DNA from 2 places in the Pseudoalteromonas sp. MMG033 genome. Region 2 is predicted to be linked to the other one. Evidence: riboswitches for the same ligand, from Rfam matches in the RefSeq annotation. Region 2 holds a riboswitch; the other holds the start of a gene.
The links. A riboswitch is a leader RNA that binds a small molecule or an ion and turns the genes downstream of it on or off. The one in region 2 is predicted to bind cobalamin.
Positions count from the first base shown of each region.

Region 1: linked by a shared signal. The riboswitch ahead of AC2CZC_RS03890 (TonB-dependent receptor domain-containing protein) and the one ahead of AC2CZC_RS01145 (ABC transporter ATP-binding protein) in region 2 are both predicted to bind cobalamin.

Region 1 is NZ_CM170070.1:812,257-827,775, forward strand. It holds gene AC2CZC_RS03880 (efflux RND transporter permease subunit) at 1-342, shown strand, start outside; gene msrA (peptide-methionine (S)-S-oxide reductase MsrA) at 339-872, shown strand; gene AC2CZC_RS03890 (TonB-dependent receptor domain-containing protein) at 913-2,769, opposite strand; cobalamin riboswitch at 2,809-2,980, opposite strand; gene AC2CZC_RS03895 (YajQ family cyclic di-GMP-binding protein) at 3,067-3,549, opposite strand; gene AC2CZC_RS03900 (VanZ family protein) at 3,753-4,106, shown strand; gene AC2CZC_RS03905 (ketopantoate reductase family protein) at 4,103-4,999, shown strand; gene thiI (tRNA uracil 4-sulfurtransferase ThiI) at 5,012-6,469, opposite strand; gene AC2CZC_RS03915 (TetR/AcrR family transcriptional regulator) at 6,641-7,297, opposite strand; gene coaD (pantetheine-phosphate adenylyltransferase) at 7,468-7,950, shown strand; gene AC2CZC_RS03925 (capsule assembly Wzi family protein) at 7,947-9,302, shown strand; gene AC2CZC_RS03930 (hypothetical protein) at 9,342-9,806, opposite strand; partial or broken gene argH (argininosuccinate lyase) at 10,550-11,908, opposite strand; gene AC2CZC_RS03940 (argininosuccinate synthase) at 11,930-13,141, opposite strand; gene AC2CZC_RS03945 (ornithine carbamoyltransferase) at 13,157-14,074, opposite strand; gene argB (acetylglutamate kinase) at 14,083-14,871, opposite strand; gene argC (N-acetyl-gamma-glutamyl-phosphate reductase) at 14,868-15,519, opposite strand, start outside.
Region 2 is NZ_CM170070.1:249,410-264,928, forward strand. It holds gene tal (transaldolase) at 1-64, shown strand, start outside; gene AC2CZC_RS01100 (DUF3545 family protein) at 520-711, shown strand; gene ung (uracil-DNA glycosylase) at 791-1,450, opposite strand; gene AC2CZC_RS01110 (cobalamin-binding protein) at 1,447-2,301, opposite strand; gene cobO (cob(I)yrinic acid a,c-diamide adenosyltransferase) at 2,315-2,914, opposite strand; gene AC2CZC_RS01120 (cobyric acid synthase) at 2,924-4,393, opposite strand; gene cobU (bifunctional adenosylcobinamide kinase/adenosylcobinamide-phosphate guanylyltransferase) at 4,390-4,932, opposite strand; gene cobS (adenosylcobinamide-GDP ribazoletransferase) at 4,929-5,705, opposite strand; gene cobT (nicotinate-nucleotide--dimethylbenzimidazole phosphoribosyltransferase) at 5,707-6,762, opposite strand; gene AC2CZC_RS01140 (FecCD family ABC transporter permease) at 6,774-7,766, opposite strand; gene AC2CZC_RS01145 (ABC transporter ATP-binding protein) at 7,763-8,587, opposite strand; cobalamin riboswitch at 8,672-8,796, opposite strand; gene AC2CZC_RS01150 (histidine phosphatase family protein) at 8,814-9,413, opposite strand; gene nqrM ((Na+)-NQR maturation NqrM) at 9,461-9,673, opposite strand; gene AC2CZC_RS01160 (FAD:protein FMN transferase) at 9,813-10,844, opposite strand; gene nqrF (NADH:ubiquinone reductase (Na(+)-transporting) subunit F) at 10,944-12,170, opposite strand; gene nqrE (NADH:ubiquinone reductase (Na(+)-transporting) subunit E) at 12,190-12,798, opposite strand; gene AC2CZC_RS01175 (NADH:ubiquinone reductase (Na(+)-transporting) subunit D) at 12,809-13,441, opposite strand; gene AC2CZC_RS01180 (Na(+)-translocating NADH-quinone reductase subunit C) at 13,441-14,187, opposite strand; gene AC2CZC_RS01185 (NADH:ubiquinone reductase (Na(+)-transporting) subunit B) at 14,180-15,379, opposite strand; gene AC2CZC_RS01190 (Na(+)-translocating NADH-quinone reductase subunit A) at 15,382-15,519, opposite strand, start outside.

The DNA of each region.
Region 1 (15,519 bases), 560 kb from region 2:
GAATTTGCCAACCAATTACGGGATAAAGGCGTGGCGTTTGAGCAAGCGATTATTAGCGCCGCAACGCAGCGTTTACGCCCAATCATCATGACTTCATTGACTACGGTAATGAGTGCCATTCCCCTAGTATTGGCAACAGGTCCAGGTGCGGAAAGCAGAATGGTGATTGGCGTTGTAGTATTTGCAGGTGTCAGTCTAGCAACTATTCTTACCTTGTTTGTTATTCCAACAGCCTATGGCATACTTGCTAAGCGAACCCGCTCACCTGAGCATACTGCTGTTGAGCTCAACAAGCAGCAACAAACGTATCCTCATCGTGAGCAAAACGAAGGAATTGAATAATGAGTCAATCACAACTGGCCACGTTTGGTGGTGGGTGCTTTTGGTGTATCGATGCTGCATTTCGCAGAGTAAAAGGTGTCACGCAAGTAACATCTGGCTACAGCGGTGGCAGTACGCTCAATCCGACATATAAAGAAATTTGTTCAGGTGCTAGCGGCCATGCTGAAGTGGTACAGTTGGCATTTGACCCAAATGTGGTGTCATTTGAAAAACTACTTGAGATGTTTTTTACACTGCACGATCCCACGCAGCTCAATCGTCAGGGTAATGACATTGGTACCCAGTATCGCAGCGTGATTTTTTATCATTCTGATGAGCAATTGCAGCTGGCTCAAGCTTATATAACAAAGCTTCAACCTCAACTACAAGATGCTATTGTCACAGAGCTGAGTGAAATCGAAACGTTTTATGATGCAGAACAGTATCATCAAAACTACTTCGATGAGAATCCCAATCAAGGGTATTGCAGTATTATGATTGCGCCTAAAGTGGCGAAGTTTGAACAGCTATTTTCTAAAGAATTAAATTAAAAAAAAGAGCTAGTAAATACTAGCTCTTTCATCATTCGAATTAAAATTCAATCTTAGCACCGACATACAGCTGACGCCCTAATGGCTTATAGCCTAGCAGCCTGCTACCGTCAGCTGTAAAACCAGCACCTGACGTAAAGTACTCTTTATCAGTTAGATTTTCCATTCGCGCATTTAGCTCAATGCCATCTAACAGTTCGTAGTTCGCTGATAAATTAAACACAGTGTAAGCACTTAACTTTGAGTTATAAAATGCAATAGTCGGTCTGTCTGAGCGATACAGCATAGTCAAATTCACATTCAACTTTTCCCATTGTTTAGTCAAGGTGTAATTGAATGCTTTAGAAGGTCTACGCGGAAGATCCGTCGACGTGCCCGTTGAGTTATCTTTTGCATCAAGTAAAGTTAGGTTTGCAGAGTGTTCAAAGCCAAGCGCTTCAAACTGAGCACTAAGCTCGACACCTTTCATCGTCGCTTTGTTAATATTTTGCGCCACAAACAGTTTAGTTTCTGGGTCTTGAATGTTTGAAATCAAGTTTGTAATTCGGTTTTCAAACACCGCCACGTCATAACGACCCCATGATGACGTTAATGTTAAACCTATTTCATTGTTTTCTGCTTCTTCTGGCTTTATCTCGCCATTAGGCGCGTACCAAGGGCTATCAGCTACAAACGCGTTGCTTAATGTTGGTGCACGGAATGACGTGCCATGATTTATTCTAAATGTTGCATTCTTATGCGCTTTTACACCAAACCCTGTTGTATAGGTATTGGCACGACCATGAAAATCATAGTCATCTGAACGCACAGATAAATTTGCTAGAAACTTCTCATCATCGTAAAACGCACCAGCAAAGATAGCCGTGTTATCTCTTTGTGACTCTGTAAACTTTGCGGTGGATTTTGAAACATCTTCGTTTAGGTGTGAAATACCCGCAGTAGCCTGAAGTGTCTCTAACACTTTAAAACGTGCTTGGTACTCCAACTCACGGCGTTCAGTGCTATAAATATCTTCTTTTTCGGAACCTGTATGCACATTTTCTTCTTGCGATACATTCAAGGCGGCATTTTGCGTTAACGCGTCAGTGCGCTTAACCCAAGCGAGTTTAGCAGTATAATTCTCGAAGTCATATTCATCATTACCCCACGGATTATCATACTCACCAGTACCTTCACTAAATTGGGTAATCGCAGATAACTCACCATATTGTTCAAAGTCATAAGCGAGGTTGAATCCAAAGTTTTTGTTCTCGTATCCGTCTTGATCATGGTCTTTACCAATAGGTGCACTTGGATCTTTTTCGATGACATCGTACCCATCAGTTTGTTCAATGCCGAAGTTGTAGCCCAAGCTCAACTTTTCTACTTTGAGTCTACCAGCAGCTTGCACTTCAACATAATTGTGACTGCCTGATGTCAGAGTGACTTCATGTGTCTGTGCTTCACGCGTAATAATATTAATCACACCAGATACTGCATCAGAGCCATAAATAGCCGCACGAGCGCCTCTCACCACCTCAATTCTTTCAATGCTGTTTACTGGTATGTTAGTAAACGAAACATTGCCAGAATTAGCATCACTAACACGCACACCGTCAATGAGCACAAGCGTATGTTGAATGGATGCGCCACGAACAAAAACACTCGCAATCTGTCCTAATCCACCACTTCTCACCACGTCAACACCGGGTAACGTATTCAATAAAGAGGGAATATCTCTTACATTTAATTGATCGATTTGATCCCGTTCAAGCATTGAAACACTTGCTAGCGTATTTTTTATCGGCTGCTCAAATTTATTTGCAGTGACTGTAATATGCTCTATTTCTTGAGTCGCAGATGTGTGAAATGAAACCGCTGCTAATACAGCAGCACTTAGCGCAGATATTTTTAACATGAAGATCCCCTACTTTGTACCCACCGTACAAAGTTCATCAAATGAGTCAAATTCAAGGCCGGTCTCCGGGCTCAACCACATTACTATAGTTTTACCGTTGCGGGGGCAGCGTTGGGATTGCCAAGTCCAAATTTTGCGCACCAACTTCCCGATTATCCCATACACCCGCTGTTCACCAGCGTTGTTTGGCACCTCGAAATTCCGCGCGTATTGTCTGAGATTTAAGGGGGGATTGTCAATGGACGTCTAGAGTTCCAGTGCCATTTATTGATCTGGAACCCCAGTACTCAAGACCGCTTAGTCTCTGAAATTTTTGAACTGGAATGGTTGGCCCAGATCTGATGTACGAATTAACTGCATGACTTCTTGCAAATCATCGCGCTTCTTGCCTGTTACACGTACTTCTTCACCTTGGATTGCAGCTTGTACCTTTAATTTAGAGTCTTTAATAAGCTTGACAACTTTTTTTGCCATATCCTTATCAATGCCTTGTTTCAAAGCTACTTTGCGCGCAAATGTTTTGCCACTGCGCTCAACGTCTTTCAATTCAAAACACCCTACATCCAGTCCGCGCTTTGCCGCTTTACCAACAACCATGTCAAATAACTGCATGACTTGCTGTTCAGATTCAGACTTTAACTGGATAACTTCATCTTTCAACTCAATAGAAGCTTCAACACCTCTAAAGTCATAACGCGTTTCCAATTCACGGTTAGCATTATCAACGGTGTTTTTCGCTTCCGTCATTTCTATTTCAGATACAATATCAAAAGAAGGCATTGCTCTCTCCTCAAAACAAATTTATGGGCAATTATAACAATGCTCAACAGCAATACGATATACTTTTTTGCATGTACACATGACTTCACCAGAGCATTGAATATGTTCTTCTATACCCATGAGTATTCGAGTATTTACTATTAAGCCACTTTTAATAATTCGGTGTTATACTGATTTTTCATCACATTGAAGTTGGAGTGCATGTGACAAGAAAATTATACCGAGCATTGCTACTATTATTTTTGATCATCGTAACATACCTATTTGCAAAAGAAGTTAACAATCATGCTATTAGGGTTGAGCACCTAGATAAGGTGGTGCATTTTGGGGTATTTTTCGCGTTGGCTTTTTTTTCGCATCGTGCGTTTAAATTTAAGATCTGGTTTCATATGATTTTACTCACTAGCTATGGTGCTGCTGTAGAATGGATGCAATCTACGCTGCCATATAGGCAGGCTTCCCTTGGCGACTTTATTGCAGATATCAGCGGCGCGATGAGCTATTTTATCGCTATCTGGCTGTTTGATAAATATAAGCAGAGACGAGCAACATCATGAGTCAGGTCTACATACTTGGTTGCGGCGCTGTTGGACTATTGCTGGCAGAAAAACTTGCAAAAGAGCATTCTGTCACGCTTATCACGCGCAATTTACCCTACCAAGCGTTTTTGTTTGTTCAAGGTACAGAGCAAACTCGCCTTAATATAAAAGTGACTACTTTAGATCAGCTCAGTGAACAAATTCATACCTGTATTATTCCCGTCAAGGCATACCAAGTTGAACAAGCCGTCTCTGACATAACACCCCACTTAAGTGATAATGCAAATCTCATTCTCAGCCACAATGGTATGCATGATATTCAGAGTATTCAAACACAGCTCGAACCAAAACACGCCCTCTTTTTCTTCAGCACTTCCATGGGTGGCATGAAACCAACCCCAAATTCAGTCATATTTAAAGGATCTGGCCTCTCGCAGCTTGGGGCGTGTAACCAGATCGCGAAACAACAACTGAATACACTGTATCAAACATGGTTTGCAAAGCATTTTGACCCGATTGAAGTGGTTGATGACATTAATTTGATCCGGTGGCAAAAGTTATGCGTCAACATTGCCATTAACCCGTTAACAGCATTACACCAATGTCAAAACGGCGCCTTAAGAGCCCCAAAATATGCACGCAAAGTGTTGAACTTACTTAATGAGACATGTGAAATCGCAAGGTTAGAAGGGGTTGAATTACAACTGAGTGAAGAGCTAACACGTGCCTATCATGTTATGACATTGACCGCAAACAACACCTCATCCATGGCACAAGATATCAAACTGAATAGACACTCTGAAATAGATGCAATCTGTGGATTTGTTTCCACCGTGGCGAAAAAGCATGGCCGCCAGGCCCCTCAAAATGAGCGCCTTTGGCAGCAAATAAAACAAAAAGAGCAGGCTTAAACCTGCTCTTATTTATGGGCGATAAACTTTAACTTTAGTAAAGCCATTTTCATGCAAAATGAGCGCTTGTAACTGGCTCATGACCCCTTTACTACAATACAGGTAATAATCCTTATCTTGAGGTAAATCACCAAACTTAGTCGCTAGACGGAAAAATGGCAGGTGAATAACTTCAATACCCTCAATTTCAAGCGGATCTGCATCTTCTTCTTCTGGAGAGCGAATATCAACAACGACGGCATTTTCTGGAAGTTCTTTCACATTTTCAGCTTCTTTGACTTCCTCTTTCGCTTCCACCTCAATGTCACGAATATCTTTAATCACCGCATTATCAACCACTGTATTCAGTACATCAAAATCGAAATTCGCTTCTTCAGCTTCAATTTTCTCAAGTACCGCTTTAACTGTCGGCTTTTTAGAAATAACACCACAGTACTCAGGCATTGCTTCTGCCATTTCACAAGTACCAATTTCACGTGCAATGCGGATGATCTCTTCTTTGTCGTTTTGGATAAGCGGCCTTAAAATCAAAGTTTCAGTCACACGGTCGATAACACTTAAATTGGCCAGAGTTTGACTCGATACTTGACCGATACTTTCACCCGTTACTAACGCTTGAATTCTTAACTTTTGAGCAACTGCACTACCGGCACGCATCATCATACGCTTTAAGATCACACCCATTTGGCTGTTTTCTACATTTTCTAGTATTTCAGCAACAACCGGTTCAAAGTCGACAGTGATGAACTTCACCTTATGCGTTGAACTATATTGCTTCCACAGGTAATGACTCACTTGCTTTACGCCGATTTCGTGCGCTGCACCGCCTAGGTTAAAGAATAAAAAGTGAGTGCGCGCCCCTTTTCTGATCATTTGATAACTGGCAACACCTGAATCGAACCCACCTGACATTAGAGACAGTACGTCTTCTTGCGTGGGTAAAGGGAAGCCTCCTAATCCACGGTATTGTGTACGTACGATATAGGCAAACTGATCTTTAATTTCAATTTTTACAGTTTCTTCTGGACGAGTTAACTTTACACTTGCCGTTTCAACGTTTTGATTCAAACCGCCGCCGACATAACGCTCTACATCACTTGAAGTAAAATCATGCTTGCCTTGGCGTTTCACTCGCACACAAAACGTCTTATTTTCAATTTGTTCACGCACCAACGGCAAGGTATGTTGATATATGTCATCCAGAGTTTCAAAACTAACTTCTTGTACTTCTAAAAATAACGTCACACCAGGCACACGTTTAAGGCCATCAATTAGCGCTAATCGTGTTTTATCATCGCTAAGCTGACTGACAACCGTAATGTTATCCCAATTGTTTTTCACAAAAATCTTTTCATCAACTCGACCTAGCAAAAGCTTGATGTTTTTTTCTAAGATTTTAGTAAAACGCTTGCGCACTGATTTACTTTTGATGACGATCTCAGGATGCAGCTTGACGATAAATTTAAGCATATGAAGTTACTCGCTGGTGTGAAACTATAAACGCATAAGACGTTGAATCATTTTAAGGCGCGGGATTATAGCAAACTTATTAAAGACTAGGAAATAATCAGGGTGATTGGCAACTTGAATAAATAATAAGACCAGCCGCCAGCCATAACTGGCAGCTTGATAGATAGAAGGTTAGGCAATACTCGGTAGGCTAGTATCTGCTTGTTCTTGATAATAATCACGCAACTGTGCGATTTTTTCACTGCTCATTTGAGTCGCATAAGGCTTAAATAACATCAATACCTTGACGATACCATTGTAAATATCTTTTTGCTCTAACACCCCTGTTAATCTTCTAGCTTTAACATAAGGCGTCCAGAAACTCACAACCATTTTAAGCATATGCGCAAGCTCATCGACATCATAATCTTCAATATCAATCACGCCAGCACTGCGCAGACCAATAACCACAGCTTTTACCTGTTCGAATAATTGAGACTGAAATTCAATGTAGTCCTTTTTTAAGCTTTTATCACGCGCCAAAATATCAGTAAGGTTGTCGTAAAAGAAATGATATCGCCACATCAATTCAAACAGTGAGTCCAAATACTGAGTTAGCTGCTCAAGTGGCTCATGCTCAATACTCAAGGGCTTGAAATGCGTGCTCAAATGTTCACTGTAGAGAGAAAAAATATGCCTAATGATGTCTTCTTTATTTTTGAAATGATAATACAAATTTCCTGGGCTTATCCCCATATTTGATGCTATGTGATTCGTAGTGATCGCTCGCTCGCCATGAAGATTAAACAAGGCAATACTCGTACGAATTATTTTTTCCTTGGTATTCATATCCAACTCTCTTTACACGCTTAATTGAAGTAATGGCTTACGGCCACTTGGTTAATTGAAAATAGCACTAAACATATACAAGGTTAAATGAGCAAATTTGAAAGCAGACCAGTGAATTTGCATCAGAAGCTTGCTAACATAGCAAAAATTTTTTGTGTTGCAACAATCCCATGAAAGTTATCGCCCTATATCCAGGTACATTTGACCCTTTGACTAACGGCCATTCAGACCTCATTAAACGCGCTGCCAAAATGTTCGATACGGTTGTGCTTGCTATTGCTCATAATCCAACTAAAAAACCATGTTTTACGCTAGAGGAGCGTGTCGAATTGGCTGAGCAAATTCTCACCGACATTCCTAATGTCAAAGTCATTGGTTTTTCAGGGCTATTGGTTGATTTAGCCAAAGCACAAGGGGCCAATGTTTTAATTAGAGGCATTAGGGCGGTTTCTGACTTCGACTATGAATTTCAACTTGCCAATATGAACCGTAGACTTTACCCAGAGTTAGAAAGTGTGTTCCTAACGCCTTCAGAAAAGAACTCTTTCATTTCTTCAACCTTAGTGAAAGAAGTCGCACTTCATCATGGTGATGTCAGTGAATTTGTCGATCCGATTGTTGCAAAGGCTCTATTGGAGAAGTTACATAAATGAAGTTAAAACAACTGTGTGCAATCAGTCTTTGCGCCATGTCTTTTCACAGCGATGCATCACCTTGGATATCCGCAGAAGATAACACACTGAAGCACTCTATTGACCTATTAGTCAGCCACGGGTTAATCAATCGTCCCGTAAACCAATATCCATTATTATGGCAAGGCATTACATCTGACCTAAAGCAAATAAAGTCTTCTCAGTTAAATAATGAAACCGCTTTTGCAGTCAGTCACCTGCGCCATGCTTTGCAGTATGCAAAACGTACAAGGACTTCTGGTATCAAAACTCACTTTAGAGAACATCCAGAAACGAGCTCGGGGATGGGAGAAAACCCAAGAGAAAAGTCTGGAGTAACAACTTTTGGACAGATCACAGGCGCTAATGTCAGTGCTCGCGTTCAAGTTAACTATGCTGACGACGCTGCAGATGGAAAATATGTTAATCATCATGGTAGTCACCTCGCAATACTGTTGGGAGATTGGTCACTCAGTGCTGAGAGGCTAGATTATTGGTGGGGGCCAGGTAATGAGACTGCCTTACTTCTTTCAAATAACGCCACACCGATGAAAGCTGTGCGATTGAGTCGCGCAAATACAAACTACAATGGTCCACAGTTTTTATCTTTTATTGGGCCATGGCAAATCACTGCTATTGCCGCAAAACAAAAACCTCGTAACAAAGAAGGTGACTTTTGGGGAGCGCGTTTTTCAGCAACCCCAATCCAAGGGTTAGAGCTTGGTTTCGCGACAACGGGAAGCGATTTCATCTTCACCCAACTCGACACCACCACCGAAATAGATAAACGTCGCATAACCAGTATCGACTTTAAATACTCCTCTATTTTTAACCAACTGCCTGTTGCAATTTATGCTGAATATAGTGGTGATAATGATACAGGTATTATGCCTGATGAAGCGCTATTTACAGCAGGTATAGAAACCTATTGGTCCAATGAAGACTACAGAGTTAAAGGCTTTATTGAATATAGTGATACAACAACAGACTGCTTGGCAGAGTCCGCTAGCTTTCAATGTAACTTCCAGCAAGCAGGAAAAGGCTCTGACTACAAGGAATATGACTTATGGCTTGGCGCGGGTATAGGCCCACAAGCTAAGAGCATTACTGTAGCTGCAGATTATTTCCAAATTGAGGGAACTGGGGGTTATGCAAAGCTAAAACTTACTGAGTTTGAGTCAATGCAAATGGATCGCACGTTAATTGAAGTAGGTTATCAGCAAGCACTTTGGGCTGGTTTATTAAAAACCAATTTCACAATCTGGAAAGATGAAACGGACCTGCAAGATGATACTCATCAATCATTAGGCTTAAGCTGGGAATACCAATACTAACGTAACTCGTGCTGTTATTAGTCCCACACTAATAACAGCCTAAACCTTAGCTGAGACTGGGTCTTTTAAGAGCTTGCGAGTCATTAAATGCAAACCTAAAAAGTCTCGATTAAGGATCACAACACTCACCATAATTAAATCGACAATGTTCACTGCAGATGAGTAGAAATACCATAATGCCCAAGGCTCTAAGTTACCTAGCAAGTATGAATCGGTAAACATTGCTAAAAATAATAATGCATTAATCGTAAGGCCTATACAGCAGTATACATAACATGGCGCTGCAGAAGCCTTCTTAAATAGAAAGCGCCTAGCCCAAACTAGAGCAATCAATGTCAATAAGTCATAGGCGAGCAAGACTCCGAAATCAATAGCCTCAAAGTTAACAGGCATTGTGAGATCACTAAAACTATATGACACTGCCAAAATAGTTGCGCAGGCTAAAGCCTGCACATTTTTATTTACGGCCAATATGTAAAAAGACACATGGAGTAAACTGGCCATAAAAAAGCCCCAAATCACAAGGGCTCCGATACTTAATCCGAAATAATCAAATGCCATTATCTACGTTGAGTATATGAAAAGCGCTTTTTAGGATAATTACCACTACCACGCCCGCCAGATATCACCTTCAAGCTTTCGAGAGATGTAATCACATTACCAGACTTTATCTTTGTTTTTCCAGCATTTTCAGGTGAGTCGAAATTTTCGATAGTTAAGTTAAACATTGCTTTCCCTCTATATGAATTTATTCATTTCAGCTATCACAACAAAATGAAAAGCTAAAACTCTAGAACCCATATATAAGCAACAAGCAGGCCAATTAAAAACAAAAATAAAACAAAAAATTTACGACAAACCAAAATGCACAATAAATAAACTATTGTTTTTTATATGAACAATTAAATTATCCCCTTTAATGAAATTATAACCCCATGAATAACAATGAAATTTGCAACACTCTATTTTATTAACAAAACATCCTCTAAAGAACTCACATACGTACGCTCAAAAAATAGAATATAAATATCAATTAAATCATAACCTTGTGTAATTACTTAAGATTAAAGAGATATGAAAGAAATGAACATGCAGCTTAGTAGTACGGGAAATAAAGCACATAAAAGGGACAAAAAAGGTTAACGTACGCAACAGTGAAAAAATCATGTAAACACAATTTTTTTAAGAGAGGTATAAAAAATACCTCTCTTAATTGAGGATAAAGATACTTAATCTTCGATGGCGCCTTTAAAGTGATTAATTGCAGCCGTCACTTGCGGCAAAGAAGTGCCACCCAATGCTTGCCTTGCGGCAATACAAGCGGCAATTTCTAACCGCGGATAGACATCACTGTCAATTTTTGGACATACAAGTTTAAATTCATCCAAAGCGAGAGCTTCTAAATTCTTGCCCTGCTCAATGGCGATTTGCACCAATTGCCCAACTATGTGATGCCCTTCTCTAAAAGGAACACCTTTAGCGACAAGATAATCTGCAAGTTCAGTTGCATTAGCGTGCCCGCCTTGCGCAGCCTTTAGGGTCGCTTCAGCATTCACTTTTACCCCTTTAATACAAGATTCCGCCATATGAATACATGCGATCCACGTTGGTAGGGCATCAAAAAGGCCTTCTTTATCTTCTTGCATATCTTTGTTATAGGCCAAAGGTAGTGCTTTGAGTGTCATCATCATGGCACTAAATGCGCCAAAAACACGTCCTGTTTTACCTCGAATTAACTCCAGCGCATCTGGATTTTTCTTCTGCGGCATTAAGGATGATCCAGACGTCACGTTATCTGCCAATTCAATAAAGCCTGACTCACCACTATTATAAAAGATCATATCTTCAGCAAGACGCGAGAGGTGCATCATTGAAATAGACGCACAGCTTAGTAGCTCTACCACAAAGTCTCTATCTGAGACGGCATCTAAACTATTACGCGTCGCATTTTTAAACCCTAACTGTGTCGCTAAGTGTTCTCTATCAATGGCGTAAGCCGTACCCGCCAATGCGCCTGATCCCAACGGACATTCATTGAGACGTTCAATGGCATCACTCAAACGTGAAACATCTCTGGTTAACATCTCTACATACGCCATGCACCAATGGCTAAACAGCACAGGTTGTGCACGCTGCAAATGGGTATAACCAGGTAAAATAGTCTCTAACTCTCGCTCAGCCAATTGCACAAGCGCACATTGTAATGACTTAATTGCCGTGACAATTTGCTCAGCGGTTTGACGTGACCACAAGCGAAAGTCCGTAGCAACCTGATCATTGCGACTGCGGCCCGTATGTAGCTTTTTGCCTAAGTCCCCAACTTTTTCTATCAGCTTCGCCTCAACATAGGAGTGAATATCTTCATAACCACTGCTTGCAATCGACGCCCTATCTTGCACTGACTCCTCTAACAGTGAGTTTAGAGCAGCGACAAGCTGCCCACGCTCTTCTTTTGTCAAAACTCCGACTTGCTCAAGTGCACCAGCCCATGCAATTGAACCGACAATATCTTGCTCAACCAACTGATAGTCAAAAGGTAATGAATCATTAAATTGCTTAAAAGCTTGATCTGGGCCTGAAGAAAATCGCCCGCCCCATAGTGCCATAACGTATAACTCCTTTACCAACTAGGACTGTTTTTGCTTATTCAACGCCGCAATTCGACTTGAAAGCGAGAACAAACGAATAAACCCTTCTGCGTGCGATTGGTCATACACATCATCTTCACCAAATGTGGCAAAGTCTTCACTATATAGGCTATTCACGGATTGCTTTTGAACGGCAACGACTTGTCCTTTATATAGCTTTAGCACCACTTCACCCGTTGCGCAGTCTGCTAATGCCTGTGCCGCTGCCAAAATAGAGTCTTTGAGTGGTGTAAACCAACGGCCATCATAAACCAAATGTGAAAACTCGCTGGCATACGTTTCTTTCCATTTGCGGCTTGATTTATCTAGTACCAACTCATCAATCGCTTGCAGCGCAGCCATGATCACAGTACCACCTGGTGTTTCATAACAGCCACGAGACTTCATCCCGACAAGACGGTTTTCCACGATATCAACACGGCCAACACCATGTTTGGCTGCAATATCATTGAGCGTCACTAAGCATTGGTATGGACTATATCGTTCACCATTGACAGCAACGACTTGACCTTGCTCCACTAAAACAGAAACAAATTCAGGTTTATCGGGCGCTTGCTCAGGTGATGAGGTCCAAGTCCACACTTGACTGCTTGGCTGATTCCAGGGATTTTCAAGCTCTCCCCCCTCGTGAGAAATATGCCAAATATTGGCATCGCGGCTATATATTTTTGTTGCTGAAGCGGCACACGGAATATCTCTTTGTGCTAGGTAATCCAACAACGACTCTCGACTAGATAACGTCCACTCTCGCCAAGGTGCAATCACTTTGAGATCAGGTGCTAACGCAGCAAAACAAGACTCAAAACGAACCTGATCATTACCTTTTCCCGTGCACCCATGAGATAACGCATCGGCCCCTACTTTACGGGCTACTTCCACCTGAGCTTTGGCAATGATAGGACGCGCCATCGATGTCCCAAGTAAATAAGTACCTTCATAAATAGCACCGGTTTGCAAAGTTGGGTAAATATAGTCACTTACCAACTCTTCTTTTAAGTCAACGACATGGCATTCGCTGGCACCTGAAGCAATGGCTTTTTCTTCTACACCAGCGAGCTCTTCTTCACCTTGACCAACATCTGCAACGAAGGCGACTACTTCACACCCGTAGTTTTCTTTTAACCACGGTACGATGGCAGACGTGTCTAATCCGCCAGAATACGCCAAAACTACCTTCTTTACTTCACTCATCTTTTATTAACCCTTTTAAAATTGCTTGCTTAACAAAGTGACCAGTAGCGCATTCTGGGCATGCATCCGGTTCTCAGCTTGTTGAATAATTTTTGAATTGTCGCCATCCATTACGGCAGACGTAATTTCATACTCTCTATGCGCAGGCTGGCAATGCAATACAGTTTGTGCCCCAGTCTGTTCTAACAGCTGAGTATTAATTTGATATGGCATGAATGTATCTTTTGCTTGCTCTAATGAAACATTCGAACCCATTGACACCCAAGTGTCTGTATACAGCACATTTGCCCCAGCTGCCGCTTCTACACGGTCACTGATCAAAATACTGGCACCATTTACGGCAGCCATCTGCTCTGCTTGCTTAACGATTTGCGCATCGGGTGAATGACCTTTAGGGCATACTGCAACAAAATCAGTGCCTAAACTCGCAGCCAACAACATGAGTGAATGAGTCACGTTATTCCCCTCACCCAAATATGCCAGCTTCAAGCCGCTCACATCACCATACACTTCTTGTAATGTCATAAAATCAGCCAGAGCCTGACACGGGTGATACAGATCACATAAGCTATTCACTACGGGGACATTGGCAAATTCTGCAAGTGTTGATAGCGTGCTATGTTGGTTAACGCGGGCGACAATGGCATCAGCCCAAGTAGAAATATTCAGTGCAAAGTCCTTTACCGACTCACGACTACCCATTGCACCATTTTGCTGATCTAAATAGACAGCATGGCCACCGAGTTTATTGATCCCAATATCAAATGATAAACGAGTCCGTAAGCTTGGTTTTTCAAATAAAGTAACTATAGATTGCCCAGCCAAAGCCTGAGCAAAATCCTGTGGCTGCGCTTTGATCTGGTGCGCAAGATTGAATAGCTTTAATAGTGCTGCTTGGTCGAGCTCTAGGCCCGTAATGAATGACTGCGTCATGTTATATCCTAAGGTAAAATTTTTGTTCCGACATGGTCGCCTTTTAATAAGGCAATTAAATTTTCTGGCTTTTGCCAACTTGAGATATACACACCACGTCGTAAATGTTGGGCAGCGTGAAGACTGGTCTTAACTTTGACCTCCATCCCGCCCACAATCACCTTCTGTTGTATTAACTTATCGATTTGCGCTGCATCTAACGAATGCAGAGGCTGTTTTTGAGCATCTAACACCGCTTCCACATCGGTCATAAACACCAATTCAGCGCCAATGTTTTGTGCTATTGCGGCTGCTGCCTCATCAGCATTGATGTTATACAAACCGCCATCTTGATCTATTCCAACAGAACTCACTAAAGGAATACGTCCAAGCGCTAATAAGTTATCTAAAAGCCCAAGTTCTTCCTCTGCGACACAAGTACCTACCTGTCCGAGCGCCTTGAGTTTTTGCTTAGCTAGAAACCCCGCTTCATACAAGCAAGTGCCAACAGGCTTTAGTCCCGCAACAATAGCTTGTGACATAAGCTGTTTATTAGCGCACCCCGCCAAAGCGCCGACTATATAGGGTAATTGCTCTTTAGGGCTTATCCGCAAGCCTTGATGTTTAGCTGTTGCGAAGCCTGCATCTTCTAGCCAGCGATCAACCAGTGCGCCACCTCCGTGTACGAGTACAAACTGCTTGTCTTGATCTTTACTCAGATCGTGTAAAACCTGAAATAGCGAAAGTGCAGCTTGCTCGGTATTCAATACAGCCCCACCTACTTTGATCACCCAAGTTTTTTTTGCTACTTGATTCATCCTTTTAACCCCAAAGTAGGTGAAAACTCACTGACAATATTCATACATTGAAGTGCTTGACCCGCTGCGCCTTTCAGTAAATTATCAATTGCGACAACCACGATTAACTGCTGATCTTGTTGTTGCCAGCCTATATCTACAAACGGGGTATTTGCCGCTCCTTTAATCGATGGCATGTTTTCGCCTTTGAGACGAATAAGCGGTTCATCCGCAAGGCATTGATAGGCAGCTTCAACCTCATGAGGTGCCACGCCTTCTTTTAACTGCACATAGATAGTTTCCAAGATCCCACGTGCAAAATTGCCTAAATGTGGTGTAAATAGAACTGGGTGATCCAAATACTGAGTAATTTCAGGACCATGACGATGGTTAAATAAACCATAAGGAGATAAAGACACTTCACAAAACTGTGTAGCCAAAGATGCTTTTCTACCCGCGCCTGTAACACCGGAAACCGCATTAATAATAATGGGCGAGTCAGTGAGTAACCCGGCATTTTTAAGTGGTTTTAATGCATTTAACGCTGCGGTTGGATAACACCCTGCAACAGCAACCAACTGTGCATCTTTAATTGCAGCAGAGTACCACTCGGCCAAGCCATATTGAGCTTCATCTAGCAGAGCTTGATGTGGATGTTCAAATCCATAA
Region 2 (15,519 bases):
TGAGGGCATCAGAGCATTCGCTCACGCACAAGAAATCCTAGAGTCTGAAGTTAAATCACTTTAAGATTAATTGTTCGAAAAGCTGAGTAAAGTTCGCTCAGCTTTTCATATCCTCAATAAAATCCCCGCTCGGTTTATATTTATTTACATTTGTTTTAAGCGACGATTTAAACAACGCTTCCCCACCCAAACTAGATAACCTTCGCCAGCAGCTAACATACCTGAACACTGTGATTTCCTCGAATAGAAACTGTTGTATTTCAAGATAATATAGTTCAAAAATCCAACTCATTTAGCTACTCGATGTGCAATCCCTATTAAGATCGACATGTTTTTTCTCAAACATACAGATTCTTTGTTTGTCATCAAAGTGTCACTTTGTTTTCACTTTAAAGACATATTTGTGTTTTATTTTTCTACTGTCTGTGGTATACCAGCATTACTCAAGTGTGTTTTTCATGCAAATGGGGTAATGCTTAAGCACATGTTTTGAGGTTAGTACATCAATAGGAGATATTCATGGATAGCCTAGACGATATGATTGAAGTTGTAGAAAGTCCAGAACCGAAAAAAAGAGCCTCTTCGAAGGGGAAAAAAAGAAAATGGCGTGAAATTGAAGCGCTAAAAGACCGACAGCGCCTTCGTAAGGAATTGGAAGAACTAGACATATTCGCAGACAGTGTCGACTTAGACGAACTCGATTTTATATAGCAAAAAGGCTCTACTATAGAGCCTTTTTGTTTGTCTGTATCAAATCCACTGACGTGCTTGGCACGTCAGTTATCTGGTATCATATTTGCCAATCGATGGGAGATTTATCCATAGATTGTAGTAATGCGTTGGTCTTGGAGAAATGTTGACAGCCAAAAAAGCCTCTGTGCGCAGACAGCGGTGAAGGATGTGGCGCATGCAAAACATGATGTCGTGATGTGTCAATTGATTTACCTTTCTTTTGCGCGTGTGCGCCCCAAAGTAAAAATATCACACCCTCGCAGTGCTCATTTATGGTATTTATCACCACATCGGTGAAACGCTCCCACCCTAGCTGTTTGTGAGAGTGCGCCTGACCTTGCTCAACAGTCAACACTGTGTTTAACAGCAAAACACCTTGCTGAGCCCACGGCAATAAATAACCATGATCGGGAACTTCAAATCCCTCAATGTCGTTAGCCAGCTCTTTATACATATTTACCAAAGAGGGAGGCACCTTTACGCCAGGCAACACAGAAAAACACAAACCATGGGCTTGATTAGGACCATGATACGGATCTTGACCTAATATCACGACCTTTATATCCTCAAGAGCAGTTTCATCTAGCGCTGCAAACACCTGTTCATCCGGCGGAAACACGGTCACGCCTTCACTACGTCTTTGCGCAACATGTACCAAAGTTTCCTGCAAATAAGGCTGTTGCTTTTGCGCTTCAATAAGCGATTGCCACGATATCATAGTCGCTTTCCATAATATTTTCTTGAAGCATGGAGTTTATCACACATATCTTGTACTCCCTCAAGCATACGCGTGCTAAAGCGATGCAATAAGTCAGCGTCAACTTCGATATATTGCCCATGCTTTACAGCTGGTATCTCCGTCCACTTTTGCCATTGTACTTGCTGTGGTTGCTTTGCGGCTTTCTCATTTGGAATAATGATCACTTGAGGGTGCTTAGCAATCACATTCTCAAGGCTTATCTGCGGATATTCAGTGGCCGCCTCTGCAAAGACATTGCGTACACCGCACATATTGAGCGTCTGATGTATCCAAGTTTTACCATTGGTCGTCATCAGTGGGGAAGGCCAAAGTTGATAAAATACGTCCAGAGAATCTTTACCTTGAAACTGCTTAATTATTTGCTGATAGCGTTGATTAAACTTATCAGCAAGCTGCTCTGCCTGCGCCTTATGCCCGGTAAGTTCACCCAGTTTGATTAATTCTGTCGGTACTCGACGGATGTCTTTAGACACACTGTATGCAATCGGAATACCCAGTGATTTTAACTTTTCGATATCCGCTTCTTTATTACCATTTTTCCAAACAATGACCAGATCAGGCGCCAGCGCAAGTACTTTTTCTAGTTGGATCCCATGGTATCCGCCAATTCGAGGGATGCGATTAGCTGCCTCTGGATAATCCGCATATTCCACAGTACCTACAATTTTATCACCAGCCCCAATTGCATATAGATTTTCAACGATATGCGGTGCCAATGCAATGATCCGACTGGGCTGCTTACTATCCTGCGCGAAACAACTAGCAGACAGTAACAAACTCAGAAGCAGCCACCAAACATGCCTGTCCATTAGTAATCCCTCATTAGTAATCAAACCCTTTTTGTGCCTGAATGCCAGCTTCAAAAGCGTGTTTTATATTTCTCACTTCACTGACGGTGTCTGCAAGCTCAGTCAACCTGCGGTGCGCACCGCGACCTGTGATGATCACTGATTGCATTTTCGGTCGATTACTGAGCGCTTCAATCACCTCATCAAGGTCCAGATAATCGTAACTCACCATGTAAGTCAGCTCATCTAATAAAACCAAGTCAATATTTTCATCTTGTAACCATGCTTTTGCATGCTGCCACGTTGCTTGTGCAGCTTGCGTGTCGCTTTCTCTATCTTGTGTTTCCCACGTAAAGCCCGTTTTCATCACGGCAAATGGGACACCCGCATTCTCTAATAAATTGCGCTCACCGCATTCCCATGTGCCTTTAATAAATTGCACCACTGCTGCATTCATACCATGGCCAACACACCGGGCAACAGTGCCAAAACCAGATGTTGATTTACCTTTACCATTGCCGGTGATCACCTGCAAGATACCCTGCTCAATGTTCGCTTCAGCGACCTTTTGGTCTACTTGCTCTTTTACTTTTTGCTGTCGCGCTTTGTGCTTATCTTGATTCTTATCCGTCATACTGGACTCCTATACCTTGAGTTCAAAAATCTTATCTATATCTAAATGCTGCTCACACATATCCGCTAATCTATCAAGCTGAGCTTCACGGTGCTGCGCCAGATCAAAACCATCAAAATCAAACTGCTCATCACATGCCCATTGTAAAATAGCACGACTCGCAGCGGGATTATCAAACAGGCCATGTAAGTAAGTGCCCGCCACCAAATTATCATCAGAAATAAAGCCATCTTTTTGCATACCGAATGGATGTTCATCAAAAGTGAGAAACGGCTGCGCTAGCGCCTCTCCGCGACTTTGACCACAGTGAATTTCATACCCAGAAATGGCAATGGCTTTGCCATTTAATAAGCACTGCCCAGACACATTGGTTAGCTGCTTTTTTTCACCAAGCTCCGTAGTCAATGCCACCAAACCGAGTGCATTGGTACGAGCTTGAGTTGATTCTATATTCAACGGATCTGTAATTTCTTGCCCGAGCATTTGCAACCCCCCACAAATACCCAACACCTTGCCTTGATACCTGATGTGTCGATTGATTTCTTTATCCCAGCCTTCGCTTCGTAAAAAGGCTAAATCATTGATGACATTTTTACTGCCCGGAATAATGATCAGATCAACACTGCCAATTTTCTCACCATGACGCACATATCTTAAATCCACTTTTGCATTTAATCTCAAACTGTCGAAGTCGGTATGGTTGGAAATGTGAGGTAGCAGTAAAACAGCAACCCGTAACAGTGCATCGTCGGTTCGATTCTCAATCGTAATTGCGTCTTCCGCATCCAGTGCCAAATCATGTAAGTAAGGTAAAACACCTAATACGGGTTTACCAGTATAGTCCTCAAGCCAATCTAAACCGGATTGCAGTAAACTAATATCGCCCCGAAATCGGTTGATCACAAACCCTTGCACTAAGGCCTGCTCCTGTTCACTCAACAAAGCAAGCGTACCGACAAGGTGGGCAAATACACCGCCTTTATCAATATCAGCAATTATAATCACTGGGCATTCGACCTTACAGGCAAACCCCATATTGGCAATGTCGTTTTCTCTAAGGTTGATTTCAGCAGGACTCCCCGCGCCCTCCACCATGCAATATTGATATGTTTTCCCTAATCGCTCATGGGACTCAATCACAGCCTGCATCGCTACCGCTTTATAATCATGATACTTACCCGCTTCCATATTGGTCAGTGCTTGGCCATGCACAATCACTTGCGCGCCCGTATCAGAATTGGGTTTGAGCAAGATCGGATTAAAATCAACACTGAGTGGCACCTTTGCTGCCATCGCTTGCAGCGCTTGTGCGCGACCAATCTCTCCGCCACAGGACGTCACGGCACTATTGAGTGCCATATTTTGTGGCTTAAACGGGGCAACTTTAAGTCCTTTTCGAGCCGCTACACGGCAAAGGCCTGCAACCAGCGTGCTCTTACCCGCATCAGAAGTGGTGCCTTGCACCATCAATGTCTTCATTTTTGTTCACTTTTTAAATTCAATGCCAAACCTGCCATGACAAAATCAACATGATCTGCCACAGCTGCAATGTGTTGATGCAGACGACCTGATTCATCTACAAATTGACGGCTCAGCGCCCCCATAGGCACGATACCATGGCCCACTTCGTTACTCACCAGTATGACCTTGCCTTTTGTATTTTGAAGTGCGGTGAGCAATTGAGATTTTTGTTTTTCGTACTCAGAGAACTCAACCTCACACAAACCATAAGTCAGCCATAATGTTAAGCAATCAACCAGAGCGCATTGGGACGGTGATAACGCGTTAATGATCGGGGCGATATCCCATGGACACTCAATCACCTTCCAGCAAGAAAGCCTTGAGGCTCGATGGTGTGCAATACGCTCAGCCATCTCCTCATCTTTACTTTGCGCAGTTGCCACATAGATAAGCTCTTTGACTAAGCCACTCTCCAACCAGCTTTGTGCTCTTTGCTCGGCAAGCGCGCTCTTCCCAGAACGTGCACCACCCAAAATGAGTTCAACATGCTTAGTCATATAAGGCTTACAACCAAAAAGATATAAATCATTAATTCTGAGATTTGCTGCGCTGCGCCCAAGCAATCCCCAGTGTAACCGCCCAACTGCTTTTTAAACCAATACTGACACAAAAGACGGGTGAGCCATAAAGTGACGATTAAAGCAATCACTTGCCATAACGTAAGCACTGAGCAGACAAAAGCAGCAGCGAGTACGACAATGCCTGTTAAGTATAAAATTGCACGGCAGGATAGCTGAAGACTCTTTGCTACAGGCTTAACTTTGCTCTGTGCATCTAGCTGTACATAGGGCAGCTTGCCAATCAAACTGGTCGCGTTTAGGCGGCTCAAAGACTGCGCCAACACAATCCCCCATAACAGTGCAAATAGGTTACCGCTAAGGGTTAGCATCAAGTGAAATTTACTCAGCATTAAGATAAGCAGCGCCACACTGCCATAGGTGCCCAGGCGACTGTCCTTCATGATGTCCAGCTTCTGCTGCTGACTCCAACCACCGCCAAAGCCATCCCATACATCTGCAAACCCATCTTCATGAAATGCGCCTGTGAGCAAAACGCTTGCACCGAGCGTGAATAAAATTGCTACGCTCATAGGCAATACAAGCGACAAAACCCACATCAGAAGTGCCATCATCAAGCCGATGCAAACGCCCACACTGGCAAAGTAACGGCTAGACTGATTTATATCGGCATCCGTAACAGACGCCGTCAATTTAATCGGGATCCGAGTTAAAAATATCACGGCCAACTTAAACAAAGACCACTGTGTCATATCAGCCAACAACCTGGGTTACTTGCGCTTGAGAAAAACTTGCCATATCGTTATAAATCGCCAATGCACTTTGAATGATAGGCAGTGCTAACGCCGCACCGCTTCCTTCTCCTAAGCGCATATCTAACTGCAGTAATGGCTCTACTTGCAGCCACTCTAGCATCTTCTTATGCCCTTGTTCGTTGGAACAATGCGCAAACACCATATATTGCTTCGCGTTGGGCGCCATCGAAATGGCCAACATAGCCGCAGCTGTCGCAATAAAACCATCCACTAAAATTGGTTTTTGCGCCTCAGCGACAGCGAGCATAGCACCAACCATGTGGGCAATTTCAAATCCGCCAACGCTTTGTAAAATCTGTTTCGGGTCATTGCAGTCCAACTGATGAAGGGCAAGCGCCTGCTCAATCAGCAGCTGTTTTTTCGCGACAATATCTTGGCTTACGCCAGTGCCCTGTCCGACAGTTGCTTTCGGCGGCAAATTACAAAGCGCAGAAAAAATGGCCGCAGCAGACGTGGTGTTACCTATCCCCATTTCACCAAACGCAAATAAATTACAGCCCACGTCCAACTCTGCTGCCACAAGCTGCTTGGCATTATCAAGACCTTGCGCCAACTGAGACTCATTCATCGCCGCTTGCAAATGAAAAGATGCAGTCGTTGCCCCAAGCCTGCTGTCAATCACGTGACTGTTTTGAACAGACTTAAGAATACCGCAATCCACTATATTTAGACGCCAGCCCAACTGACGGGCTAACACGCAAATCGCAGCACCGCCACCGGCAAAGTTAGCCACCATTTGACCGGTGACTTCACTCGGTGCAATAGAGACGCCTTCACTGGCAATGCCATGGTCGCCGGCAAAAATACTGACTGATGGATTTTCAATACTAAAATGTTGCGCGGCCATTGTCTCTTTTGACATGCCTTGTGCGTAAATCAACACCAGCTGCTTTGCCAGTGCCTCTAACTTACCCAATGAGCCTTGAGGCTTTGTTTTTAAGTCAAGTTTTTGCTGTACAAAATCACTGTGTGTTAAATCTAAAGCAGGGATCATATGGGCCTCTGTTAAATACTTGCCGCTCGCTTGCGAAACATAAGTAAAGATAAGAAAAAGACGCTACCTATGGCCGCAGTAATCACACCAATAGGCAATTCTTGGTTTTCTATGATTATTCGGGCTAACACGTCCACCCACAGCATCAATAATCCACCGCTTAAAGCCGTGACTAGCATGCCTAATACACGCGCTTGAGAGATAAAAAACCGCACTATGTGTGGGATCATTAAGCCAACAAAGCCGACTCCGCCACATGCTGCGACTAACACAGCCGTTATCAAAGAGCTCACCAATAACATGCCCAAGCGCAACCTGTGTACATTAACGCCTAAAGTTACCGCACTTTCATCACCTAATAGCAACGCATTTAAATGCCGCCTAAAGCAAACAACGGTCATAATTCCGCTTAGCACCACAACAGCAGGCAACCACATCCACATCCAATCAGCACGACTGAAGCTACCTAAGCTCCAAAAGATAATGGCGGTAACCGCTTGCGGATCGCTCCAATACAAGAGCAAACTCGTAAATGCATTAAATAAGAAAGACAGTGCAACGCCCGCTAGCAACATATTTTCGATTTGCGCAGTGCCCTTATGATATGCAATCAATAGCAACAAACACATAGCGCAGACACTACCGATTAAAGCAGCGCCAGACATGGCAAGCGCACCTTGCATGCCAAATAATGTTAATAGCAACACCACGCCAAAAGAGGCTCCTGAAGAGATACCAAATAGATAGGGGTCAGCAAGGGGGTTGCGTGTGACTGTCTGTAAAATCAGCCCCGCTGTCGCAAGCCCAGCTCCAGCCAAAAATGCAAGAACGGTACGCGGTAACCTCAGCTCGATAACAATTTTTTGTGCTAACTGGGTGTTGTCGTATGACCATAAAGCCAGCCAAACATCGTAAAAATCAACTTGCACTGCCCCGATACTTAGGGCGCACACAAAGCTGAATAAACATGCGAGTAACAATGCACTGCTTGCAGCTAACCTCATGTTCGGCCCCTCGATGATAGTTCGCCATCACCCGATAAGTGATACTGATAACGAATATGTGGGATCTCTTGTTCACTTGCTGAACATGTTTGGAGGGTCACGTCGGCTTTGACACCAAAAACTTGTGCTAACATAGACTCGCTCACCACCTCTTTAGGCGTGCCATGAATAACAAGCTCTCCATGATTTAAAACTAACATAGCGTCACAGAGGGCTGAGGCTAAATTTAAGTCATGAAAAGAGGCGACCACAGTGATCCCTAATGATTTAGCTAGCGCCATAATTTCGATTTGGTACTTCACGTCCAAATGGCTGGTAGGCTCATCCATTAAGAGTAAACTCGGGCGCTGGACAATAGCCCTGGCTATCATCACCCGTTGTTTTTCCCCCCCTGATAGAGACTCATAGGATTGCTTTTGTTTATGTGTTAATCCGACCTTTAATAGCGCTTCTTGGATTGCCTGTTTGTCACGCAGTGATACGCTGGAAAATAAGCTTTTATGGGGTGTGAGGCCCATGGCAACAACATCAAAAACAGCGAGATTAAATTGACTTGGGATCTCTTGAAGCACTGCAGCGACTTTGCGAGCATAACTTTGGCGGTCATACTCGCTTACATCTTTACCATTAATACTGATAGTACCGGATGTTGGACTTTGAAAACGGTATAAACATCGTAGTAAAGAGGATTTTCCAGCCCCGTTAGGTCCGATGAGACCAACACACTGACCCTCTGCAACTGAAAAGCTGATATTGGATAAAATTGATTTATTATTGATAACTAGATGTAAGCTATCGACTGATATTGGTGTTGCCGCCATAATTCCTCTACATGGGGCACACATCAAAACACCACTGTATCATAAATATGACTTGGTAAAATGACATGACCCAAGTGCGCCCGCTTAAGTCTTTATTCCAACCTTGGTATCTGGCTTTAAATGAGTAGTCATGCAATCATTTTTACAGTTGCGGGGACAGCTGAGGGTTTACACCTCATTCCCAAGTGATGTCGAAATAATTTTGTGTATTATGAAGTCTAGATGGCTAAAACACAACTTTAGGCCATGCAATCCCCTGTTCATCATAGAACACTGACACCTGAATGACCTTGCCATATCCAACTTCAAAGCAGTTTAAATGATTTACAGCGCCCTCAGGCAATGCAAGCCAGTGTGCCAGTAGCTGCTTCATAACCCCACCATGAGTTACAATGACGATTGTGTCATCACTGCTTTGAGATGTGAAAGTACGCCACCAAGCTTTAATTCTCGAATTAAAACAGACCATACTCTCACCTTGCGGCGGTGTTACTAACCAAGGGTTTTGCCAAAAGTCGCCAACACTCGGGGAGCGAGTATGCTGCCAAAGCCACTCATAGCTTTTACCATCCCAATCACCAAAGTTCATTTCTTGCAGTGCATTAACGACCGCGAACTCTGCATCCAGCTTTTCTGAAAATGCTTTTGCTACAACCTGACATCGCAGTCTTGGCGAGCTGAGCACACGTTTTGGCTTGGGTAAACTATGGAGTGTTTTGAGTAATTGGTTTTGACTTTGTTCAGTTAAAGGAGGATCTGTTTGCCCTAATAACTTACCGGATAATGTCGTTTCAGTATGACGAACAAAGTAAAGAGTTTGCAGCATATACTTGGAGATAATAAAAACGCAGGCTAGCCTGCGTTTTTATCTAATTATAGAATTTGGTTTTCGCGCCAAGATTGCTCTTTGGCTAAACGCTTTTTACGCTTATCACATGGGTCATCACAATCACAGATTTTATCGATACCCATTGAGCCTAAACCACCACAGCTACTTGCCATTGATTTTTTCTGAACGATTACACCTACAGCCATAGCTGCAGCGATCAAGATAAGTAACCCAAAGGTAAGAATAAATAGTGACATAGGCAAAGGCCCCTCAATAAACTAGCTTGGTCAAGTTCCAAGCAACTGACGGTGTATTGACAATATTATATATCTAAATCCATCAAAGTTGAATGAATTTACCACACTAAAAGCAATGATATTTAACCGAATCCACTGATTACTTTTTTACATCTAAATACGGCTTAAACGCAGTGCTTGAGAATGTCTCTAGGCCAGCGTCTGTTTTACTGATCAAGTACACTGGTAGATTATGCTCTTCAGCATAAGCTCTTGCTCGTTGCGTACCCATCACGGTAAGCGCTGTTGCCAAGCCATCAGCTGTCATTGCTGAAGGATGTAACACAGTCACAGACACCAAGTCATGGCGCACAGGTCTACCTGTACCTGGGTCAATTAGGTGCGTAAATACCTCGCCATCCATTTCGTAAAAAATGCGATAGTCCCCTGACGTGGCAATGGCATTATTGCCCGGCTCTACAACTCGGTGAATTTGACGCTGTCCTGCTGGTGCATCTGGTTTTTCAATCGCTATTCGCCAAGGTGAACCATCTGGCTTGTTGCCAGAGATACGAAGTTCTCCGCCAATTTCTACCATATAATTAGATAAGCCTTTTTTCTCTATCAACTCTGCAACTTTATCGATTCCATAACCTTTCGCGGTCGCTGAAAAAGATAATTCAAGATGTGGCAGAGATTTCGCCAGCCCTTCATCTGTCAGCGCTAACTTATTTACACCGATATTTGCTTGCATGGCTTCAATGTCAGATTGCGAAGGTCTCTTGGTCGGTCTTTTATCTGGACCAAAGCCCCATAAATCAATCAGCGGTCCCATAGTCACATCTAAGGTTTTAGTCGACTCACCTAAGCGAATAGACTCTGCGATCACGGCACGAAAATCGCCACTAATCGGCATTACTGTATTAGCCTCAAGGCGATTAAAGCGATTGATTTCTGAGTCGGGAATATAGGTAGACATAGATTGGTTAACTGCCACAAGCGCTTCATCCACTTCTTGCTTAAAACGCTGCACCTCTAGACTCACCGGACCGGGGAATACTTTAATGTTATAGGTAGTTCCCATGGTTTTGCCGTTAATTTCAACCGGCTTTTGTTGAGTTTGCTGCTGTCCACAAGCGGACAAAAAAAACATCAAAAAAATAACAGAGAATAAATAGCTGAGTTTTTGCATCTACTTTTTAATCCTTAAAGCATATAAAAAAACCCCTAGGGAATGCCCTAGGGGTTTAATCTTATTAAATACGATTTATCATCATATCTAAGTTCCTAATTAACCACCGAAGTCATCAAGTAGGATGTTTTCGTCTTCAACACCTAGATCTTTCAGCATGTTGATAACAGCCGCGTTCATCATCGGTGGACCACACATGTAGAACTCACAATCTTCAGGCGCTTCGTGGTCCTTCAGATAGTTTTCTAGTAATACGTTGTGGATGAAGCCTGTGTAACCTTCCCAGTTATCCTCTGGTTGAGGATCTGAAAGTGCTACGTGCCATTCAAAGTTTTCGTTGTCAGCTGCTAGGCCGTCAAAGTCTTCTACGTAGAACATCTCACGCTTAGAACGTGCACCGTACCAGAAAGACATCTTACGGTCTGAGTTAAGACGCTTAAGCTGGTCGAAGATGTGTGAACGCATTGGTGCCATACCTGCACCACCACCAACGAATACCATTTCTGCATCAGTTTCTTTCGCGAAGAATTCACCGAATGGACCAGAGATAGTGACTTTATCACCTTCTTTTAGTGACCAGATGTACGATGACATCTTACCACAAGGTAGGCTTAGGTTATTTGGCGGCGGAGTCGCAATACGTACGTTAAGCATGATGATGCCAAACTCTTCTGGGTAGTTTGCCATTGAGTATGCACGGATTGTTTCGTCATCAACCTTAGACTCAAGGTTAAAGAAGCCGAAACGCTCCCAGTCGCCACGATACTCGTCAGGAATATCGAAGTCAGCGTATTTAACGTGGTGAGCTGGCGCTTCAATCTGGATATAACCACCGGCACGGAAAGGTACAACCTCACCTTCAGGGATACCAAGCTTAAGCTCTTTGATGAATGTCGCTTTGTTATCGTTAGAGATAACTGTACATTCCCACTTTTTAACACCGAAGATAGACTCTTCTACTTCGATTTCCATGTCAGTTTTAACTGCAACCTGACACGCTAGACGACAGCCTTCACGTGCTTCACCTTTAGTAATGTGGTCAAGCTCCGTTGGAAGGATATCACCACCACCAGAATGAACATGTACACGACACTGGCCACAAGAACCACCACCACCACATGCTGATGAAATGAAGATACCTGCATCAGCTAGTGAGCCTAATAGCTTACCACCTGGTGCTGAAGTAATTGCTTTATCTGCATCGCCATTGATGCCGATTGTGATGTCACCGCTTGGTACAAGCTTCGATTTCGCTGCGATGATGACTAGCACCAAGATCACAACGATAGCGATGAACATACTTACACCTAATACAATAGTTTCCATCGTATAGTTTCCTCGCTAATTAAAGTGAAATACCAGAGAATGACAAGAAGCCAAAGCCCATAAGACCTACAGTGATGAAGGTAATACCTAAACCACGAAGACCGTCAGGGATATCAGCATACTTCATCTTCTCACGAAGACCTGCTAGCAATACAATTGCAAGCGCCCAACCCACACCAGAACCTACGCCGAATACGACTGATTCTGTTAGGTTGTAGTTACGCTCAACCATGAATGCTACCGCACCGAAAATCGCACAGTTTACTGTGATCAGTGGCAAGAAAATACCAAGTGCGTTGTATAGCGCTGGGAAGAACTTGTCCAAAGTCATTTCAAGGATCTGTACCAGTGCTGCAATTACACCGATGAAAGTCAAGAATTTCAAGAAGCTTAAGTCAGCTTCTGGGAAACCAAGCCACTCAAGTGCACCTGGTGCTAATACTGCGTGATAAACGATGTTGTTTACCGGTACAGCTACACCTAGTACGAAGATAACAGCAACACCAAGACCAAACGAGGTAGTTACTTTCTTAGATACCGCAAGGAATGTACACATACCTAAGAAGAAAGATAGCGCTAAGTTTTCAATGAAAACAGCTTTTACAAATAAGCTAAGATAATGTTCCATCTTTCTCCCCTTATGCCTTCGCTTCTACTTGGTCTTTCTTATAAGTACGAAGTACCCAAATGAAGAAACCAACTAAGAAGAATGAACTGAATGGCATAATTAATAGACCCATTGGCTGGTACCAACCACCGTCAGCAACAAGTGGAAGAATTTCAACACCAAATAGTGCACCTGCACCGAATAGCTCACGTACAAAACCAATTGTAATTAGAACTACTGAGTAACCAAGACCGTTACCGATACCGTCTAAGAAAGACATAAGCGGTGGCGACTTCATTGCATATGCTTCTGCACGACCCATTACGATACAGTTAGTAATGATCAGACCAACGAATACCGTTAGTTCTTTAGCCGTAGCATAAACAAATGCTTGAAGTGTTTGGTCAACAACGATTACCAATGATGCGATAATCGTCATTTGAACGATGATACGTACACTTGACGGAATGTGGTTACGGATCAACGAGATAAATAAGCTTGAGAACGCAGTTACCACAGTCAAAGCAAGTGACATGATAAGTGCATTTTTAAGGCTTGAAGTAACCGCTAGCGCAGAACAAATACCCAGTACTTGCAGAGCAATTGGGTTGTTTGCGAAGACTGGTCCTAACAAGACTTCCTTCATTTCTTTTGCATTAGCCATTAGTTCAATGCCCCTTCACGTACTTTCGCTAGGAATGGACCAAACGCTTTATCGCCTGTCCAGAACTTGAATGTGTTATCAACACCGTTCGAAGTTAGTGTTGCGCCAGATAGACCATCAACTTTGTGAATATCGTTGCCAGCTGTGCCTTTTACGATATCAACAGGTAGTTGCTTGCCTTCCCAAGTAGCTGTCCACTTAGGGTTCTGGATTTCACCACCAAGACCCGCTGTTTCACCGTGCTGATAGAAGTTGATTGCTTTAATCGTTTTCGTATCAAGCTCAAGTGCGATGAAACCATACATGATGCCCCAAAGACCGTAACCTTGCACTGGCAGGATCACAGACTCAACCTGACCGTTGCTATCTTTAGCAAGGTATACAGGCGATTCGTGCGTCATACGAAGAACACCAGCAAGGTCATCTTCTTTTGGTACTGCGAAGCTGCGCTCTGCATCGAACTTAGTCATTGTGAAATCGAACGAGTTAGGATCTGTGTCAACAAACTCACCAGATTTTAAGTCAACAACGCGTGCATCGATAACTTGGCTGTACTTTTGTGAAACGTTCTCAACGTCTTTAAAACCAGCTGCTGCTAGAATGTTACGCTGAACGTCTTCAATTTTGTTTGCCTGTTGTAGAGGGCGCAATTGAACTGCCGCAAAAGATACGACGATTGCACACACTAAACATAAACCAACAACAACGCCTAACGTTTTGCCGATAGTTTCATTGTTACTAGACACGTGCCAATCTCCTCTTCACATTTGACTGCACTACAAGGTGGTCGAATAGCGGTGCGAATAGGTTAGCGAATAGGATTGCTAACATCATACCTTCTGGGTATGCTGGGTTAACAACACGGATAAGCACTACCATAACACCAATTAATGCACCGTATGCCCATTTACCTTTATCAGTGAAAGACGCAGAAACTGGGTCAGTCGCCATAAAGAACATACCAAATGCAAAACCACCAAGTACTAAGTGCCAATGCCAAGGCATAGCAAATGTCGCGTTCGTGTCAGAACCGATCATGTTCAGTAGCGTAGACATCACAACCATACCTAGGAATGTACCTAGTACGATGCGCCATGACGCGATACGCACATACATCAAGAACAAACCACCAATTGCCAGTGCTAGCGTCGACGTTTCACCCATTGAACCTTGGATAAAGCCGTAGAATGCATCCCACCACAACTGCATGTTGTTGTAATCTAATGAACCGATCGCTGCTTGACCTAGGTATGTAGCACCAGAGAATGAATCTACTGCTGTCCATACTGTGTCACCTGAGATATCACCTGGGTATGCGAAGAAAAGGAACGCACGACCAGCAAGTGCAGGGTTAAGGAAGTTACGGCCTGTACCACCGAATACTTCTTTAGCTACCACAACACCAAACGTGATACCTAGTGCAACTTGCCATAAAGGAATGGTTGCAGGCAGGATCAATGCAAATAATACTGAAGTTACGAAGAAACCTTCGTTTACTTCGTGCTTACGCACTGATGCGAATAATACTTCCCAGAAACCACCTACGATAAACACTGTACCGTAAATAGGTAAGAAGAAGCACGCACCATAAAACATTTTCGCTGCCCAGCCAGAATCTGCTGTCAGCTCACCACCTAGCGCCTGGAAAATACCAGCTTGCCAAGTAGATGCGATGTCAAAACCACTACCAATCGCTAATGCCGCTTGGTGACCGATGTTGAACATACCAAAGAACATAGCCGGGAACGTCGCCATCCATACCAAAATCATGATACGTTTCAGGTCGATGTTATCACGCACGTGCGTGCCGCCTTTGTTTACATAACCAGGAGTATAGAAAACCGTCGCGATAGCTTCATAAAGCGCATACCACTTCTCGTGTTTTCCACCTGGTTCAAAGTGAGGTTCAATGTCTTCTAAAAATTTCTTTAAGGCCATTTTTAACCTTCCTTCTCGATAGTAGTCAGGCAATCACGTAGGATTAAGCCAAAGTCATACTTGCCTGGACATACGAAGGTACACAATGCTAAATCTTCTTCGTCAAGCTCAAGCGCACCTAAAGAGATAGCGCTATCTAG